2 regions of the Planococcus sp. APC 3900 genome follow, and region 1 is predicted to be linked to the other one. Evidence: predicted binding sites of a transcription regulator. Region 1 holds the regulator's gene; the other holds the start of a gene.
The links. Region 1 encodes LexA, which represses DNA repair genes until DNA is damaged. Its sites were predicted from a motif close to CGAACATATGTTCG; they were not measured.

Region 1 (8,051 bases):
CATTGTCAGCTGTGAAGCCGAACTCTTCCATGATGCGTTCTCCCGGTGCACTTGCACCGAAACGGTCGATTGCAAGAATATCGCCTTCGTCGCCTGTATAGCGATCCCAACCGAATGAAGTACCGACTTCAATAGCCAGGCGTTTCTTGACAGTTCTTGGAATGACGGATTGCTTGTATTCTTTATCCTGTTTTTCAAAACGATCCCATGATGGCATTGAAACGACAGAAACCGCAATTCCTTCTTCAGCCAATTGCTTTTGTGCAGCTACAGCCAAGCTAACTTCCGATCCAGTCGCAAGCAATAGCGCTTGTGGATTTTCAGCAGGGGACACAACGTATGCACCCTTCTCCACGCCAGCTTCTGCAAGTTCTGCGCTATTTTCCAAAATTGGCAAGTCCTGACGAGAAAGAACCAATAAAGTCGGTGTAGTTTTCGCCGTCAACGCCAAACGCCATGCCGCTTTTGTTTCGTTGGCATCAGCGGGACGAACAACGCTCAAGTTCGGCATTGCACGAAGAGAAGCCAAATGTTCAACCGGTTCATGTGTTGGGCCATCTTCGCCTACAGCTACGCTATCATGTGTGAAGACATAAGTGACAGGAAGCCCCATTAATGCAGCCAGACGGATTGCTGGACGGACATAATCACTGAAGACGAAGAACGTTCCGCCGAAGACATGAAGTCCGCCATGAAGAGCCATACCGTTTAAGGCTGCTCCCATTGCAAATTCACGCACACCAAACCAGATATTGCGTCCTTCAGGATGTTCAGCGTCAAAATCGCCAGCGCCTTTGATGTTCGTTTTGTTGGATCCAGCAAGGTCAGCACTGCCTCCGAAGAAGGAAGGAACTGTTTTAGCGATTGCATTGATCATATCTCCTGAAGAAGAACGAGTTGCTTGTTTCTTACCGAATTCATATGTCGGGAACTCTGCATCAAAGTTCTCTGGAAGATCACCACGGATCGCCATCTGCAATTGTTCCGCCAATTCCGGATGTGCTGATTCGTATTGTGAATACAATTCGTTCCATTTTGACTCAGCTTTTGCCCCAAGCTCTTCAGTTGCCTGTTGGAAAGTTTCATATACTTCCTCCGGCACATGGAAATCTTGATCGAAAGTCCACTCGTAGTATTCTTTAACCAATTTCATTTCATCTTCACCAAGCGGCGCGCCGTGTGCATCTGCTTTACCTGATTTGTTCGGAGCTCCGTAACCGATAACGGTTTTGACTTCGATTAATGTCGGTTTGTCTGAAGATTCTTTGGCTTGTGCGATTTTTTCTGATAAGTCGTCCAATACATTGCCATCATCTACGCGCAAATAGTTCCAGCCGTATGATTCAAAACGTTTTTGAACATTTTCAGAGAAACTCTTGCCAAGTGGACCGTCCAACGAAATGTCGTTGCTATCATATAGAACAACCAATTTGTTTAATTTCAAGTGGCCCGCAAGAGAAATAGCTTCTCCGGCAACGCCTTCCATCAAATCTCCATCACCGCATAAAGCGAAAGTGTTGTGATCGACGATATTCATTCCTTCTTTATTGTAAGTAGCCGCTAAATGACGCTCAGCCATTGCCATACCGACCGCCATACCAATTCCCTGTCCAAGTGGACCGGTCGTTGCTTCAACGCCTGTAGTGTGGCCATATTCGGGATGTCCAGGTGTTTTTGAATCCCATTGACGGAAGTTTTTGATTTCATCCATTTCTAAACCATAGCCGCTTAAATGAAGCAAACTGTATAGAAGCATGGAACCATGTCCAGCGGATAACACAAAACGGTCACGGTTAAACCAATCCGGATTTTTTGGATTGTGGTTCATATGCTTAGTCCACAAAGTATATGCCATTGGAGCTGCGCCCATTGGCAATCCTGGATGACCAGAATTTGCTTTTTCGATTGCATCGATGGAAAGTGTACGAATTGTTGTCACTGCAAGTTGATCTGCGTGGGTTGACATAGTAACATCCTCTCTCAAACAAAAATATAATCCCTTTCTAGTTTAGTCAACAATAGAAAAGAATACAATGAAAAAGAGAATAAGTATTTAATTCAAATACTTATTCTCTCGAATATTTTTGACCTTTTCTGGCGTTACGTCGTTCCCATTCGGGTCAATTACTTTTACATTTTCAATTGTTCCACGCATCGTTTTACGGAACGTTTGCAAATATTCCTGGCGCAAAGAAGATTGTTCTTTTGCTTCTTCTTTGGATAATCCAGTCGTTTTCGATTTACGTGATAGTTCATTAATTCTAGTTAATTTGTCTGGTGATAACATAGACATCCACCTTTCTTCTTTTCATATGGTACAAAAAAAGTAAGGTTTCTGCAATGTTTTAGTCTTTCATCAGCTTTTCGTATTCCTTATATCGCCGATGAACCGTCGCCTTGCTCGCTTGGTAGCCGAATCCTTGCAAGGTTACAGCAATTTCACTGAAAGTCAGCCCATTAGTTTTCAGGCTGACAATTTGATCGATAGGCAGATCCAAGCGTTCACGCCCATCAGGATTGCCTTTGCCTTTTAGATTTTTTTCCGGTTTATAGCCATTTTCCACAGCGCGTTTCATGCCCCGCTTGATTTTGGCATTATGTATTTTGCGCTGATATTCTTCAACGATTGCCAGAATTTCAAGCACCATGTCATCCATATCATTAAGGGCTATTGGCCCCATATCCGATAAGGTATAAACTTCCACGCCATATTTCTTCATGACATGCAAAAGAGCAATACGTGCGTGCCCTCTGCCCAAACGCGTTTCATCCTGAATAAAAACGGCATCGATTTTGTCTCCCTTAATGCAATTAAGCATTTCAAGCAGACCGTCACGATCCATCTCGTATCCACTGTGCTGATCGGTGTATACACCATCCACTTTATAAGATTGTTCAAACGCGAATTTCATCAGTTCTTCTTCCTGTCTCTCAAGGGAGGATTCCTGCGTATCTTTGGTCGTGCTGACACGGCAATAAATTAATGCATTTTTCTTCATTCAGTATCACCTGCAAATTTAATGGTCTCATCAGGAGCAAATTTCAATTGGTCGCTTGGAATCTTAAGGGATTGTCCTGCAATGATTTTTGGAGTAGAAAGGTTGTTTTCTTTCATAATCTCCTCTATCCATTCATGATGGGGAGTCGCGCCACTGAAAGATTCAGCTAAAGTCCAAAGCGTATCGCCTTCTTCTATTTCAACTTGGCTCATTGATGTACTGTTTGTATTATGGGACAGTATGGCGTAAAAAGTAAATACCACAATTAATGAGAAAAATGCGATAAGATAAGTATTTTGTCGAATGAATGTCATTTGAACCGCCTCCTAAGAATTTGTGTTCGGAATGTATGTTCTCATATTAATGCGAACAGGTGTTTTTGTCAAGAATAAAATTCGAACCTATGTTTGCATTTCAATGCCCGAGTTGGTATACTATTGGTAGAAATCAAGTAGAATTACTCAAATGAGGTGAAACTGTTGAAAAAAGTATCCAAACGCCAGGAAGACATTCTGTCATTTATAAAAGAGGAAGTTCGGCTGAAAGGCTATCCGCCATCCGTACGCGAAATCGGTGAGGCAGTCGGTCTTGCATCCAGTTCGACTGTACATGGACATTTAGCACGTCTTGAAAGCAAAGGCTTGATCAGACGGGATCCCACCAAGCCGAGAGCCATTGAAGTAATAAGCACTGATGAAGCGTTAATCGATAAAAGTCCGGTATTGCATGTTCCTTTGATCGGTAAAGTAACTGCCGGTGTTCCTATTACAGCAATTGAGAACGTGGAAGAGTATTTCCCGCTTCCGCAAAGTTATGGCACTGAAGATGATCACATCTTCATGCTGGAGATCATGGGTGAAAGTATGATCGAAGCCGGAATTTTGAACGGAGATTATGTAGTGGTTAAGCAGCAGCAGACCGCGGATAATGGGGACATTGTTGTCGCAATGACGACTGAGGATGAAGCAACAGTCAAACGCTTCTTCCGAGAAGAAAATTATTTCCGTCTTCAGCCTGAAAATTCATCAATGGATCCGATCATTGTAGACCAAGTATCGATTCTTGGTAAAGTTGTAGGCGTTTACCGCCAAATCCATTAAAAAAAAACCGGGGAAATCCCTGGTTTTTTTTAATGGATATTTTTATTATGTAAACAATTTCGATTTAGCGTTTATGACAGCTGAAAGCTAAAATTACAGGAATTCTCATTCTCCTACTATACTCTTCATCAGAACTGAAATATTGACGTTCGGGCTTCCCTTCCCGAACATTCGTTACGCTAAATCCCGCCTTTGTCAAAGAAGTAAAATAGCTTTCAATGGTCCGGTGATGCTTGACGACAATTTTATCGATCCACGGTTCGTGCCGTTCCCCTTCTTTAAAGTAATCGTCCACCAGCCAATTGCTTCTTTTTTCTCCTGACATTTTACTTGAAAAAGATGAGGTCGTCAGTGGATGCTGCACACTAAATACAAATTTCCCCTCAGCTTTTAAGGATTCATATACATTTCGGAATAGTTCGTCCACTTCCGGTAAATAATGGATGGCTAATCGAGAGGAGACGATGTCATAGGTATTTTCAGGAAAGACAAATGACTCCATAATTGCCAATGTCAGATCGGCATTGACACCCTCCAAATTTGCAGCCGCTAAGCCGATCATTTCTTCAGACCCTTCTACACCATGATAATAATGCGCTCCTGCTTCCAACAGTTCTTTTCCGAATAAGGCATCTCCACATCCTAAATCGAGTATATCCTGGTTTTGAAAGTTGCCAAGCAACCCATAGATTATTGGTTTTTCAATGCTGTTATTAGGGCTCTCCGCCCGATTTCTTCTTTGCAGAAAGTTCTTCAAAAAATCTTTTTCCTCGTAAGCACTCGATCCTCTGAATTCCATTCATTTGCCTCCCAATCGAATTGTCATGCAAAAAATCTTTTAAAAAAAGGAGTTGCGCAAGCAACACCTTAAGTGCAGCTTGCCGAGAAAAAATCTTCTACAGTTCGCTGACGATAATATATTTAACTAAATTGATAGTAATGCGATAAATATTGCCTGTTTGTTCATCTGAAATTTCATAAGTGCCATTGGAAGGAATCTTGCTTAATGCCGATTCTTTATCTACAGCCTGGACATTGTGTACGATGGTATTGCCTTGATCAAAATAAAACTCTACGCGAAACGGTTTCATGCAATAGCCTCCTTTAAACTTTTACTTTATCTTCGTGACTCAGTTTAGCATATATCCTTTATTATTGCTGTTTGTATAATTCCTTGTATACGATCACTTTCAGGGCAAGCAGCTCTTCTTCATTCAAATCCTCTTCAAGCTTCTGAATCACTTCGTCTGCTGACATCGTGCCATCTTCAATTCCCGATTTCATTTTAGCCAGATCCGCAATGCCGACCTTTTTGATGACTGTACCCGCCGCATCTCCAGTTGTTTCAAATGGCAAAGGCATACTCTCTTCCTCTGCAATTTTGGCTTCTTCTACATATTCAAGCATTTGTGGATCACTTTCAACATATTCCACCACTTTTTCCATTTGCCCGTTGTTCCGAAGCTCTTCTGTCGCCTCGGCAACCAGCCGGTCGGTCGACAAATCGGGTCCGATAACATATGTGCCAATGCCTGCAAACGAAAAGAAGATTAAAAAAACAATGATAGACATTAAAAAGCGCATAGCCGATTCCCCCTCCGTTTTTAGACTATTATAACAGTAGACGCAAAAAAGTGTATAAAGTTACCAAAAAAGAATAACCTCGCAGTTCGTTCTTTGCAGAACGGACGACAAGGTTATTTCTTTTACTCAAGCATGTTCATCAATTAATCATCGTTTCTGCTGCTCAGCAATCCACCAGTCAATGTGTTCTAAATTAAAGATCACAGTGTCTTGGAATGCTTTGCGGTGCGGAATCTTTCTTTTCGACATTAAATCTGTAATCTGCTCTGCAGCCAATGGATAATTCACTGATTCCAAATATTCTACAAGATTCGAAAGTCCTTGGATTTTCCTCAAATTAATCGCCTCCCACAAAATCCTTCTTCTTTCAAGAGAAAGAAAAATTCAGTATGAGTTATTAACTTTTCAGGCTGCAACTAATTATAACCTTAATTCGCCGGCTGTAAACTATAAAAAAAGGTATTCTTCGCATACTCTGCATATTTTCATCATAAATTTCACAAAGCCTGTTTAGTTAGAATCAGGATATTTTCAAGCAACAGCAAGACAAGGAGATATCCGCTTGCCTCTGGAATCTTTCTTTGCCAGCACATAAAAAACAGCATCTCCGAGGAGAAACTGTTTTCATGTTTACTTTTCTGCAGAGTCAGAACAGCATAACCTTTATCGGCTTTGAGGCTCCAATCGACAAAAATTTCATTTATCGGTCTCTTCAGTATCTTTTCCAATGTTGATTGTTTAAATAATTTATATTCTAATGGCCGTTTAGCCAGTTTCAAGGTGTCTTCAATGCCCATGCCTATCCATTCATTTTCGAGCAGAGTAAAGATGTCTGTACGACGAATCAGCAGGGTTCTTTCAATATCTCCGAAACGGTTCAGTAAATCCGAGGTTCTTTGCTCCAGTTCACTTATTTTAATGATTCCATCGAAGAGAGCCTGCTCGTTAACTTCCATCAGCCTAGGCTCTATTTCTATCACGCTTTCTTCCAAGACAGTAAGAATCACACCCGACCAGTTCACTAAATTCCAAACGGCATACTGTTCTTTAATCTCGTGGCCTGCTTCTGTTAAAAACTCCGTTGAAATGCTTCGCCAATTATTTGAGGAGCAATTGAAGCCGGAATCCCTTTAACAGGAAACACACACAGATATTCCACCATCAACGAGAATCACTCAATTCTCAACCGTGAAGCATTCTGCTGATCAAGAATCGACGCGGTGGCTTTCTTCATAAGCACGCTCATCTTTGTGGTAACGGATGTATGATTTTCCGAAAGCGACTAAAGACGTGATCCAGAGAGAAATTAGAATTGCGTATAAGATCATGAACATAATGATTCCTCCTCTTTTACTAATCAGCAACATAGTCAAATATTAACTTTTTTTTTAAAAAAACTTTTTAATATCTCAGTCTGCCAGGTCATTGCCAATTAGTCGCTTTAGCACACGAATAAGTTTCTATTAGTTTTCAATTTCCATTATTTTTTTTCATTTTCTCTTTCTGGACTCGACGGAAAACAGAAAAAAGCCGTTGGCGCTTTGCAGCACCAACGGCTTAAGGTAATTTTTAGTACATCTTCAAGTATTGCTCGCGTTCCCACGGGTGGACGCTTGTGCGGATTATATACCTGGTGTTTTTATCCGATTTCACTGATTCTAAACCACTGATAGAATAGCGTTCTTGTAAATCTGTTTTGTTTATTTGTGTATATTTGGAGTTGGATAATTGGGCAAAAGTTGGGCAATTTTTAAAACTCCAGTTGGGCAATATATACTTCTCGACATATAAGTTCTTTCTATATAATAGTAAACAATTTCTATCACTCTGAAATATTTATTTCTTTTGAATCTGCAAGTAACAGAAAATATTGTTAGAATAATATGGATACTAATAATATCAATTCACTAATATTAGGAGGTTACTATGGTTAAAGAAGCTTATAGTATTGAATTGAAAAGAATCATCACTGCTGAAAAAGCAAGGATTATGGGGCGCCGTGGTGAATTGAAAGACTACAGAAACTTTATTTGCGCTGATAAAAGTTGCCAAATTAAGTTGTCCGCAACTACTTGGGAAAATGATAACCCGAAGAGGATTTACTTCCAAATAGGAAAAAAGGATCACTTACATGTAGCTGGATGCAAGCAATCAGGTAGAGATGAAGAAAATCAAAGAACAATACTCGAGAAAAAAGCTGCCAAAGATACTGTAGAGAAGAATGGATTGGTAATCCTCAGAAAAATATCTACGCAGACAAAAACTTCTCAAGACCCCGATTATAATAAAGAGAACAACAACTTAGTTGGATATCAATCAAAATCATTATCCTCTTCAATTACCAATAACAAACTAATTGAAGGCAGTT
Region 2 (8,051 bases), on a different contig from region 1:
CAAGCAAGCGAAAGAGTATAAGAACCTGGCATTAAAACTGGGTGGCTTGATGATCAAACTTGGCCAATTCTTGTCGACGCGCGCTGACATCATGCCGCCGACATTTCTTGCCGAACTGGAAGGGTTGACTGACCGTGTCCCTTCGGTACCACGGAAAAGCATCGTTTCGGTATTGGAGCAGGAGTGGAATACGCCTCATACAAATTACCTGGATCAATTATCGGATTCAGCAGTAGCATCCGCTTCTATTGGGGAAGTGTATAAAGCGGTGTTGAAAAACGGCATGGAAGTAGCCGTTAAAGTCCAACGGCCGGGTACAGACCGCATTTTGCGTGCGGACTTCAAAGCCATCCGCATCGTTATCTGGATGGCCGAAAAATTCACGCCATTCGCGAAGCAAATCGACTTTAAATTACTGTATGTGGAAATGACAGAAACCATCGGCGCTGAATTGAATTTCCTCAAAGAACTTCAAAATGGCCGCGCCTTTGCTGATCGTTTCGATTCGATGGAAGGTGTGCGCATCCCGCTGTATTTCGATGAATTCACGACGCGCCGTGTACTGGTCATGGAATGGATCGAAGGCGCACGCATCACAGATTTAGCCTTTATTGAAAAGAATGAACTGGATCGCCATGAAATTTCCGAGCGGCTATTTATTTTATTCCTGGAGCAGGTATTGTACGGCGGCCAGTTCCATGCGGATCCGCACGGCGGGAATATCCTATTGGAACCGGATGGCGGAATCGTCCTGATCGATTTCGGGATGATCGGCACCATCACACAAAAAGACTCCCAGGCGGTGTTAAGAGCGGCGGAAGGCGTCATTTTTAAGAATTACGATCAAGTGTTGGATTCGCTTGAAGAGCTGCGGTTTCTTTTGCCGCAGGCGGACCGTAAAATTCTAGGAGATGCTATTTCACGGCTCGTCACAGCCTATGAATCCAATGAGCTGTCACAGATGGACAGTTTTGTTGTGGAACGCCTGCTCAACGACATGCAGGAAATCGTTCGGACCCAACCGGTTCAATTGCCCGCGGAATTTGCCTTTTTTGGCAGAGCGGCCTCGATATTCGTCGGCGTTCTTCATGTTTTGGATCCCAATGTGGATCTGTTGGCGCTTGCCCGTCCACGAATCCTGGAATGGGCTTCTTCACAAAAAGAAGGCAAAGGCCTCTTTGGCAAAGAAGATGTCCTTCGTTGGGTGTTGAATGCCACGGGTCCGTTGCGGGTATTGCCGCAGAAAGTCATCAACTATTTGGAAGAGCCTGAACGGATGCGCCATTACCTTGAAAATCGGGACGGCCGGGAACGGGAGCACCGCAGAAATCTGCAATCCCGGATGTTTGCTGGAATATTCACCATTCTATCGTTTTCGGGGATGTCCATTTCAATCTGGTTCTGGAACGAACCTTACCTTTGGGTTTCGTCGGTATTTTTCGTCGGCTCCTTATGGGTGTACCGGTCGATCAAATAAGGTCAACATAATAGTTAAATTTTTTCTAGAGATGCATGAAACAATAAAGAGTTGCCGCCTGCCTTCACATTTAGTGACTGCAGGCGGCAACTCTTTTCAGTTAATTCGCTGATGATCTGGAGCTAGTGGATGGAGCGGAAATACGTCTTGTGAAAAAGCTGGAGAAAGCGAAGGTCCATATGCATAAGGTGGGATATGGAGGCGTTGCGCAGCAAGGGAGTTTTGTATTTACTGAAAGAGAGTGCAATCTTGGAAAGGCAGTCAATCCCGCGGCTGTTCTTTACGTGGAGCAAACGTCCGTTTTGTCACATAAGCCATCGGATGGTTATGGACTCGTTGAGCTTTTTTGAAATACCGGCGGAGGGATCCGGCAAATGAATGCTGGTTTCGCAAAGCGATAGGCGAGACATCCAAATATACGGTTTCACCATTGCTTAAGTAGATAATGCTGCCTTTGCCGCTGCTGTCACTTTCAATGAGGTCAATGGCGTCATAATTGAACCAGACGCATTCCTTATTCTTTGGAGAGTGTGTCGGGAAGAAAATAAGCGGATTGCCATAATACTCACCAATGATGATGGGTGGCTTATGTTTTACGCCGACCGCTTTTTGGGCATAAAGAGTGGCGCTTTCAAGAGAGGCACGGTAGAACCGGCAGGAAGTGGTCACTGTTTTATAAACCGTTTCTTCAACCACAAATTCATTACGGTCTTCGATTACGCGCAGACAGGTGCGATGTCCATCCGTATAGGGTAAAAGGGCATACGTATTTGCGCAGATTGTATAAGAAAGCGGCCTGTGATTCTTTTTGCTCATGAAGAATAACCCCCTAAATTTACTTTACATACCTTATTATAATGAAAAATGGAAATTGCACAATGCACATTAGATTGAAAATAAAATATTTTCTATTTGGTTGGAATTTTCAAATAAATCTTGATTTTTTCTATTTGCTTCATGTATACTAATGAAAAGCATTCGGGGTGAAGAAGAATGGAAAACTATTATTCTTATGCTGATTTCATGAAAGCGATGGCTCAAACAAAAAAAATCACGGAAGCGGAAAAACTGCTGAACGACATCTATTTGGATCTGTTCTTGAAACATGTGCACCGCTCCCAACAAGAAGCACAGCTTATGGCCCTAATCGACGAAGCCCTGGATAACAAAGATCAAAAAGCATTTACTATATATACTGCTCAATTACAGACATTGCAGCATGAAGAAACAGAATAATTGGCTCTTTAAAAAGCCAAGAAAAAGGGAAGCCGGCATTTTACCGGCTTCCCTTTTTTGTTTTTAAAAAATAAGAAATGTCTAAAAGGAAGAGTACAGATACTTTGAACCGATAGACCAATATTTTTGCGGATTCCACCATAAAAAACATACGTTCGCTTTTTGTTAGTGGTTTTTTAGGGCATATGTTAAAGTAGAAGTAACGAAATAACGGAAGGACGTCTTATTATGAAACAGGAATTTAATCTTCAAGCTCCTTATGAACCGGCTGGCGACCAGCCTCAGGCGATTGCTGAATTGACGCAAGGCATCATCAACGGCAAACGTTGCCAGACTTTGCTGGGAGCGACAGGAACAGGTAAGACCTACACAATGTCGAACGTTATCCAGCAGGTGAAAAAGCCGACGCTGGTCATGGCCCACAATAAAACATTGGCAGGTCAGCTCTACAGCGAGTTCAAGGAATTTTTCCCTGATAACGCAGTAGAGTATTTTGTCAGTTATTACGATTATTATCAACCGGAAGCTTATGTTCCTCAGTCGGATACGTTCATTGAAAAAGATGCCAGCATCAATGACGAAATCGACAAGCTTCGCCATTCTGCGACCAGTTCTTTATTTGAGCGGGACGATGTCATCGTTATTGCATCGGTCTCTTGCATCTACGGCCTTGGTTCGCCGAAGGAATACCGTGAGTTGGTTGTTTCTTTGCGTAAAGGGATGGAAATCGAACGCAACCAGTTGTTGCGGAAGTTAGTGGATGTTCAATACGAACGCAATGATATTAATTTTATTCGCGGAACTTTCCGTGTACGTGGAGATGTCGTTGAGATTTTCCCGGCATCACGCGACGAGAGATGTTTGCGTGTCGAGTTTTTCGGTGATGAAATTGACCGCATTCGTGAAGTCGACGCATTGACTGGTGAAATTATCGGAGAACGCGATCATGTAGCCATTTTTCCGGCATCCCACTTCGTAACACGTGAAGATAAAATGGTCAAAGCGATTGCAAACATAGAAGAAGAGTTGGAAGCACGCTTGAAGGAAATGCGCGCCGAAGACAAATTGTTGGAAGCGCAGCGCCTTGAACAGCGGACGCGCTATGATCTGGAAATGATGCGCGAGATGGGCTTCTGCTCCGGCATTGAAAACTATTCCCGGCATTTGACGCTTCGTCCACCAGGCGCACAGCCTTACACATTGATTGATTATTTCCCGGAGGACTTTCTATTGGTTGTGGATGAGAGCCACGTAACGCTGCCACAAGTACGGGGGATGTTTAATGGTGACCAAGCACGGAAAAAAGTTTTGGTTGATTACGGCTTCCGTCTGCCTTCAGCGATGGACAACCGCCCGTTGACGTTTGATGAATTCGAAAAGCATATCAGCCAAGCGGTTTTTGTGTCGGCGACACCAGGGCCCTACGAAATGGAACATACACCCGAAATGGTGGAGCAGATTATCCGGCCGACCGGATTGCTTGACCCGACCATCGAAATCCGTCCGATCGAAGGGCAGATAGATGACTTGATGTATGAAATTCGGCAGCGTGCGGAAAACAATGAACGTGTGCTGGTCACCACATTGACCAAAAAAATGTCGGAAGATTTAACGGCCTATTTGAAAGATGCGGGCATCAAAGTCAATTACCTGCATTCTGAGATCAAGACGCTTGAACGGATTGAGATCATAAGGGAGTTGCGGATGGGCGTTTACGATGTGCTCGTCGGGATCAACTTGCTGCGTGAAGGATTGGATATCCCTGAAGTTTCTTTAGTGACCATTCTGGATGCCGATAAAGAAGGTTTCCTTCGCTCGGAGCGCTCTCTTATCCAAACGATGGGCCGGGCAGCGCGAAATGCCAATGGCCACGTTATTATGTACGCAGACAGAGTGACGGATTCAATGCAGAAGGCGATGGATGAAACCACCCGCCGCCGTACAATTCAAGCTGCATACAATGAAAAACACGGCATTAAGCCAGTTACTATACAGAAGAAAATCCGTGATGTCATCCGTGCGACTGTCGCTGCGGAAGAGTCGGAAGAATATGTATCAAAAGCGGTATCAGGTAAAAAACTCAACAAAGAAGATCGCATGAAACTGATTACGCTGCTCGAATCAGAAATGAAAGAAGCGGCAAAAGCGCTTGATTTTGAACGGGCTGCAGAGCTGCGTGATACAGTGCTTGAATTGAAAGCGGAAGGATGATGAAACTTGAAAAATCAGGAAATACGGATACAAGGCGCACGTGCGCACAATTTAAAAAATATAGACGTTGTCATTCCGCGCGATAAACTTGTGGTCATGACCGGGCTTTCGGGCTCAGGCAAATCATCATTAGCATTTGATACGATTTATGCTGAAGGACAACGGCGATATGTAGAATCTTTGTCTTCTTATGCCCGCCAATTCTTAGGACAGATGGATAAGCCGGATGTCGATTTGATCGAAGGCTTGTCACCGGCCATTTCCATCGATCAGAAGACCACCAGCAAGAATCCGCGTTCCACAGTAGCGACGGTAACGGAAATATATGATTACATGCGTTTAATGTATGCACGGATCGGCAAACCGATCTGCCCCAATCATGGCATCGAAATTTCATCTCAAACAATTGAAGAGATGGTCGATCGTTTGGTTGTCTATCCGGATCGTACAAAAATGCAGATTTTGGCACCGATTGTTTCAGGCCGAAAAGGAACGCATGTCAAGCTGCTGGAAGACGTTAAAAAACAAGGCTATGTCCGGGTTCGTGTCAATGGGGAATTGATCGATCTGGATGATGACATCACGCTTGATAAAAATAAAAAACATTCGATTGAAGTGGTCATCGACCGCATCGTCATGAAAGAGAACATTGCGCCGCGGCTCAGCGATTCATTGGAATCCGCTTTGCGTTTGGGAGAAGGACGGGTACTGATTGATGTTATGGGAGAGGAAGAATTGCTTTTCAGCGAACATCATGCCTGCCCGATCTGTGGATTCTCAATCGGTGAATTGGAACCGAAAATGTTTTCATTCAACTCGCCTTTCGGAGCCTGTCCTGAATGTGACGGCCTCGGCATGAAGCTGGAAGTTGACCCCGAACTGGTCATCCCTGATTGGAGCGTATCTTTGAATAAAGGTGCGATCGTGCCTTGGCAGCCGACCAGTTCCCAATATTATCCGCAGTTGCTGCAAGCAATTTGCAAGCATTATAAGATTGACATGGATGTTCCTGTGAGTGAACTGCCGGAAGAACATATCAACGTGATTATGCGGGGCTCTGGAAACGATAAAATCCGTTTCCGTTATGAAAACGATTATGGACAGATCCGGGATAACCACATTCATTTTGAAGGCGTGCTATCCAACGTCGATCGCCGTTACCGGGAAACGTCCTCAGATTATATCCGTGATCAAATGGAGAAATACATGGGAGAACAACCATGTACAGTTTGTGAAGGCTACCGTTTGAAGCCGGAAACCTTGGCTGTTAAAGTCAATGACGTACACATCGGTAAAGTAACCGAGTTTTCGATTATTGAAGCCAATGAATTTTTTGATGGATTGGTCCTGTCGGAAAAAGACGCTCAAATCGCCAAATTGATCATTCGGGAAATTCAGGAGCGTATTGGATTCTTGATTAATGTCGGGTTGGATTACCTGACCTTGAACCGGGCATCAGGCACTTTGTCTGGAGGGGAAGCTCAGCGAATCCGCTTAGCGACGCAAATCGGTTCAAGGCTCACAGGCGTTCTATACATTTTGGATGAACCATCGATCGGCCTGCACCAGCGCGATAATGACCGGCTGATCGAAACCTTGAAAAGCATGCGGGACATCGGCAATACATTAATTGTCGTCGAGCATGATGAAGATACCATGCTGGCGGCGGACTACCTGATTGATGTCGGACCTGGAGCAGGGGTCCACGGTGGCGAGATCATTGCTGCGGGAACACCTGAAAAGGTCATGAAAAACAAAAAGTCCTTGACGGGCCAATATTTAAGCGGCAAGAAATTTATTCCATTGCCGGCTGAAAGAAGAGTGCCAAACGACCGTAAAATTACGATACGCGGCGCCAATCAAAACAATTTGAAAAAAGTGGATGTCGAAATTCCACTCGGTTTATTCACAGCAGTAACCGGAGTATCAGGCTCAGGAAAAAGTACACTCATCAATGAAATCCTGTACAAAACACTCGCCCATCGACTGAACCGGGCAAAAGCCAAACCGGGCCATTTTGATTCAATCGAAGGCACTGAAGGGCTTGAACGGGTCATTGATATCAACCAGTCTCCAATCGGCCGGACACCACGTTCAAACCCGGCAACCTATACCGGTGTTTTCGATGACATCCGTGACGTCTACGCTACGACCAACGAAGCTAAAGTCCGCGGCTATAAAAAAGGCCGTTTCAGCTTTAATGTCAAGGGCGGTCGCTGTGAAGCTTGCCGCGGAGATGGTATTATAAAAATAGAAATGCATTTCCTTCCGGATGTCTATGTGCCGTGCGAAATTTGCCATGGCAAACGCTACAACCGGGAAACTTTGGAAGTGAAGTACAAAAACAAAAATATTTCCGATATCCTGGACATGACAGCAGAAGACGCTGCTGTATTTTTCGAGAATATCCCGAAAATCAGCCGTAAATTGAAGACAATCGTAGATGTTGGTCTTGGCTACTTAACGCTTGGCCAGCCTGCAACGACTTTGTCCGGAGGCGAAGCGCAGCGCGTCAAGCTGGCATCCGAGCTGCATAAGCGTTCGAATGGCAAGTCCTTTTATATTCTGGATGAACCGACGACGGGATTACATGCAGACGATATTTCACGTTTGCTGTTGGTTCTGCAGCGTCTTGTGGATAATGGGGATACCGTTTTGACGATTGAGCACAATTTGGACGTCATCAAGACGGCGGACCATATCATCGACTTGGGGCCTGAAGGCGGAGACAACGGTGGAACCATCTTAGCGACAGGCACACCGGAAGAGATTGCGGCTGTCGAAAACTCTTATACCGGCAAGTACTTGAAACCGATTCTTGAACGGGATCGGGCGCGTATGGATGCTAAGGTTAAAGGAGCAAGCCGCAGGAAAAAAGTGGTTAAGTGAAACTTTTCGAGCTGCCAAACGTATCATTTAGAAGAAAAGATCTGCTTGTTCAGGTAAGCATCTGCTTGCCTGCAATCAGACAATGAGGAGGCCACAATACATGCAAAGCGAAAAAGAACGCATTTTGGACATGGTTGAGAACGGTACAATTTCAGCGCGGGAAGCCGTTGAGTTGCTGCGCGCTATAGATGGCAGCAGTTCTTCAAATGAGCCCGATTACGGCCGCAACAACCAGAGA

Region 2: the regulator LexA is predicted to act here: its motif matches at 2,858-2,871, upstream of uvrB (excinuclease ABC subunit UvrB).

Annotation. Positions count from the first base shown of each region.
Region 1 is NZ_JASDCT010000015.1:314-8,364, reverse strand. It holds gene tkt (transketolase) at 1-1,966, opposite strand, end outside; gene QMA04_RS17850 (DUF896 domain-containing protein) at 2,054-2,287, opposite strand; gene QMA04_RS17845 (YneB family resolvase-like protein) at 2,346-2,999, opposite strand; gene yneA (cell division suppressor protein YneA) at 2,996-3,313, opposite strand; gene lexA (transcriptional repressor LexA) at 3,479-4,099, shown strand; gene QMA04_RS17830 (class I SAM-dependent DNA methyltransferase) at 4,164-4,898, opposite strand; gene QMA04_RS17825 (hypothetical protein) at 4,996-5,190, opposite strand; gene QMA04_RS17820 (hypothetical protein) at 5,252-5,683, opposite strand; gene QMA04_RS17815 (hypothetical protein) at 5,831-6,019, opposite strand; gene QMA04_RS17810 (hypothetical protein) at 6,181-6,639, opposite strand; gene QMA04_RS17805 (hypothetical protein) at 6,889-7,017, opposite strand; partial or broken gene QMA04_RS17800 (hypothetical protein) at 7,610-8,051, shown strand, end outside.
Region 2 is NZ_JASDCT010000007.1:75,684-83,734, forward strand. It holds gene QMA04_RS14320 (ABC1 kinase family protein) at 1-1,477, shown strand, start outside; gene QMA04_RS14325 (competence protein ComK) at 1,739-2,293, opposite strand; gene QMA04_RS14330 (IDEAL domain-containing protein) at 2,471-2,713, shown strand; gene uvrB (excinuclease ABC subunit UvrB) at 2,942-4,924, shown strand; gene uvrA (excinuclease ABC subunit UvrA) at 4,931-7,813, shown strand; gene QMA04_RS14345 (DUF4097 family beta strand repeat-containing protein) at 7,914-8,051, shown strand, end outside.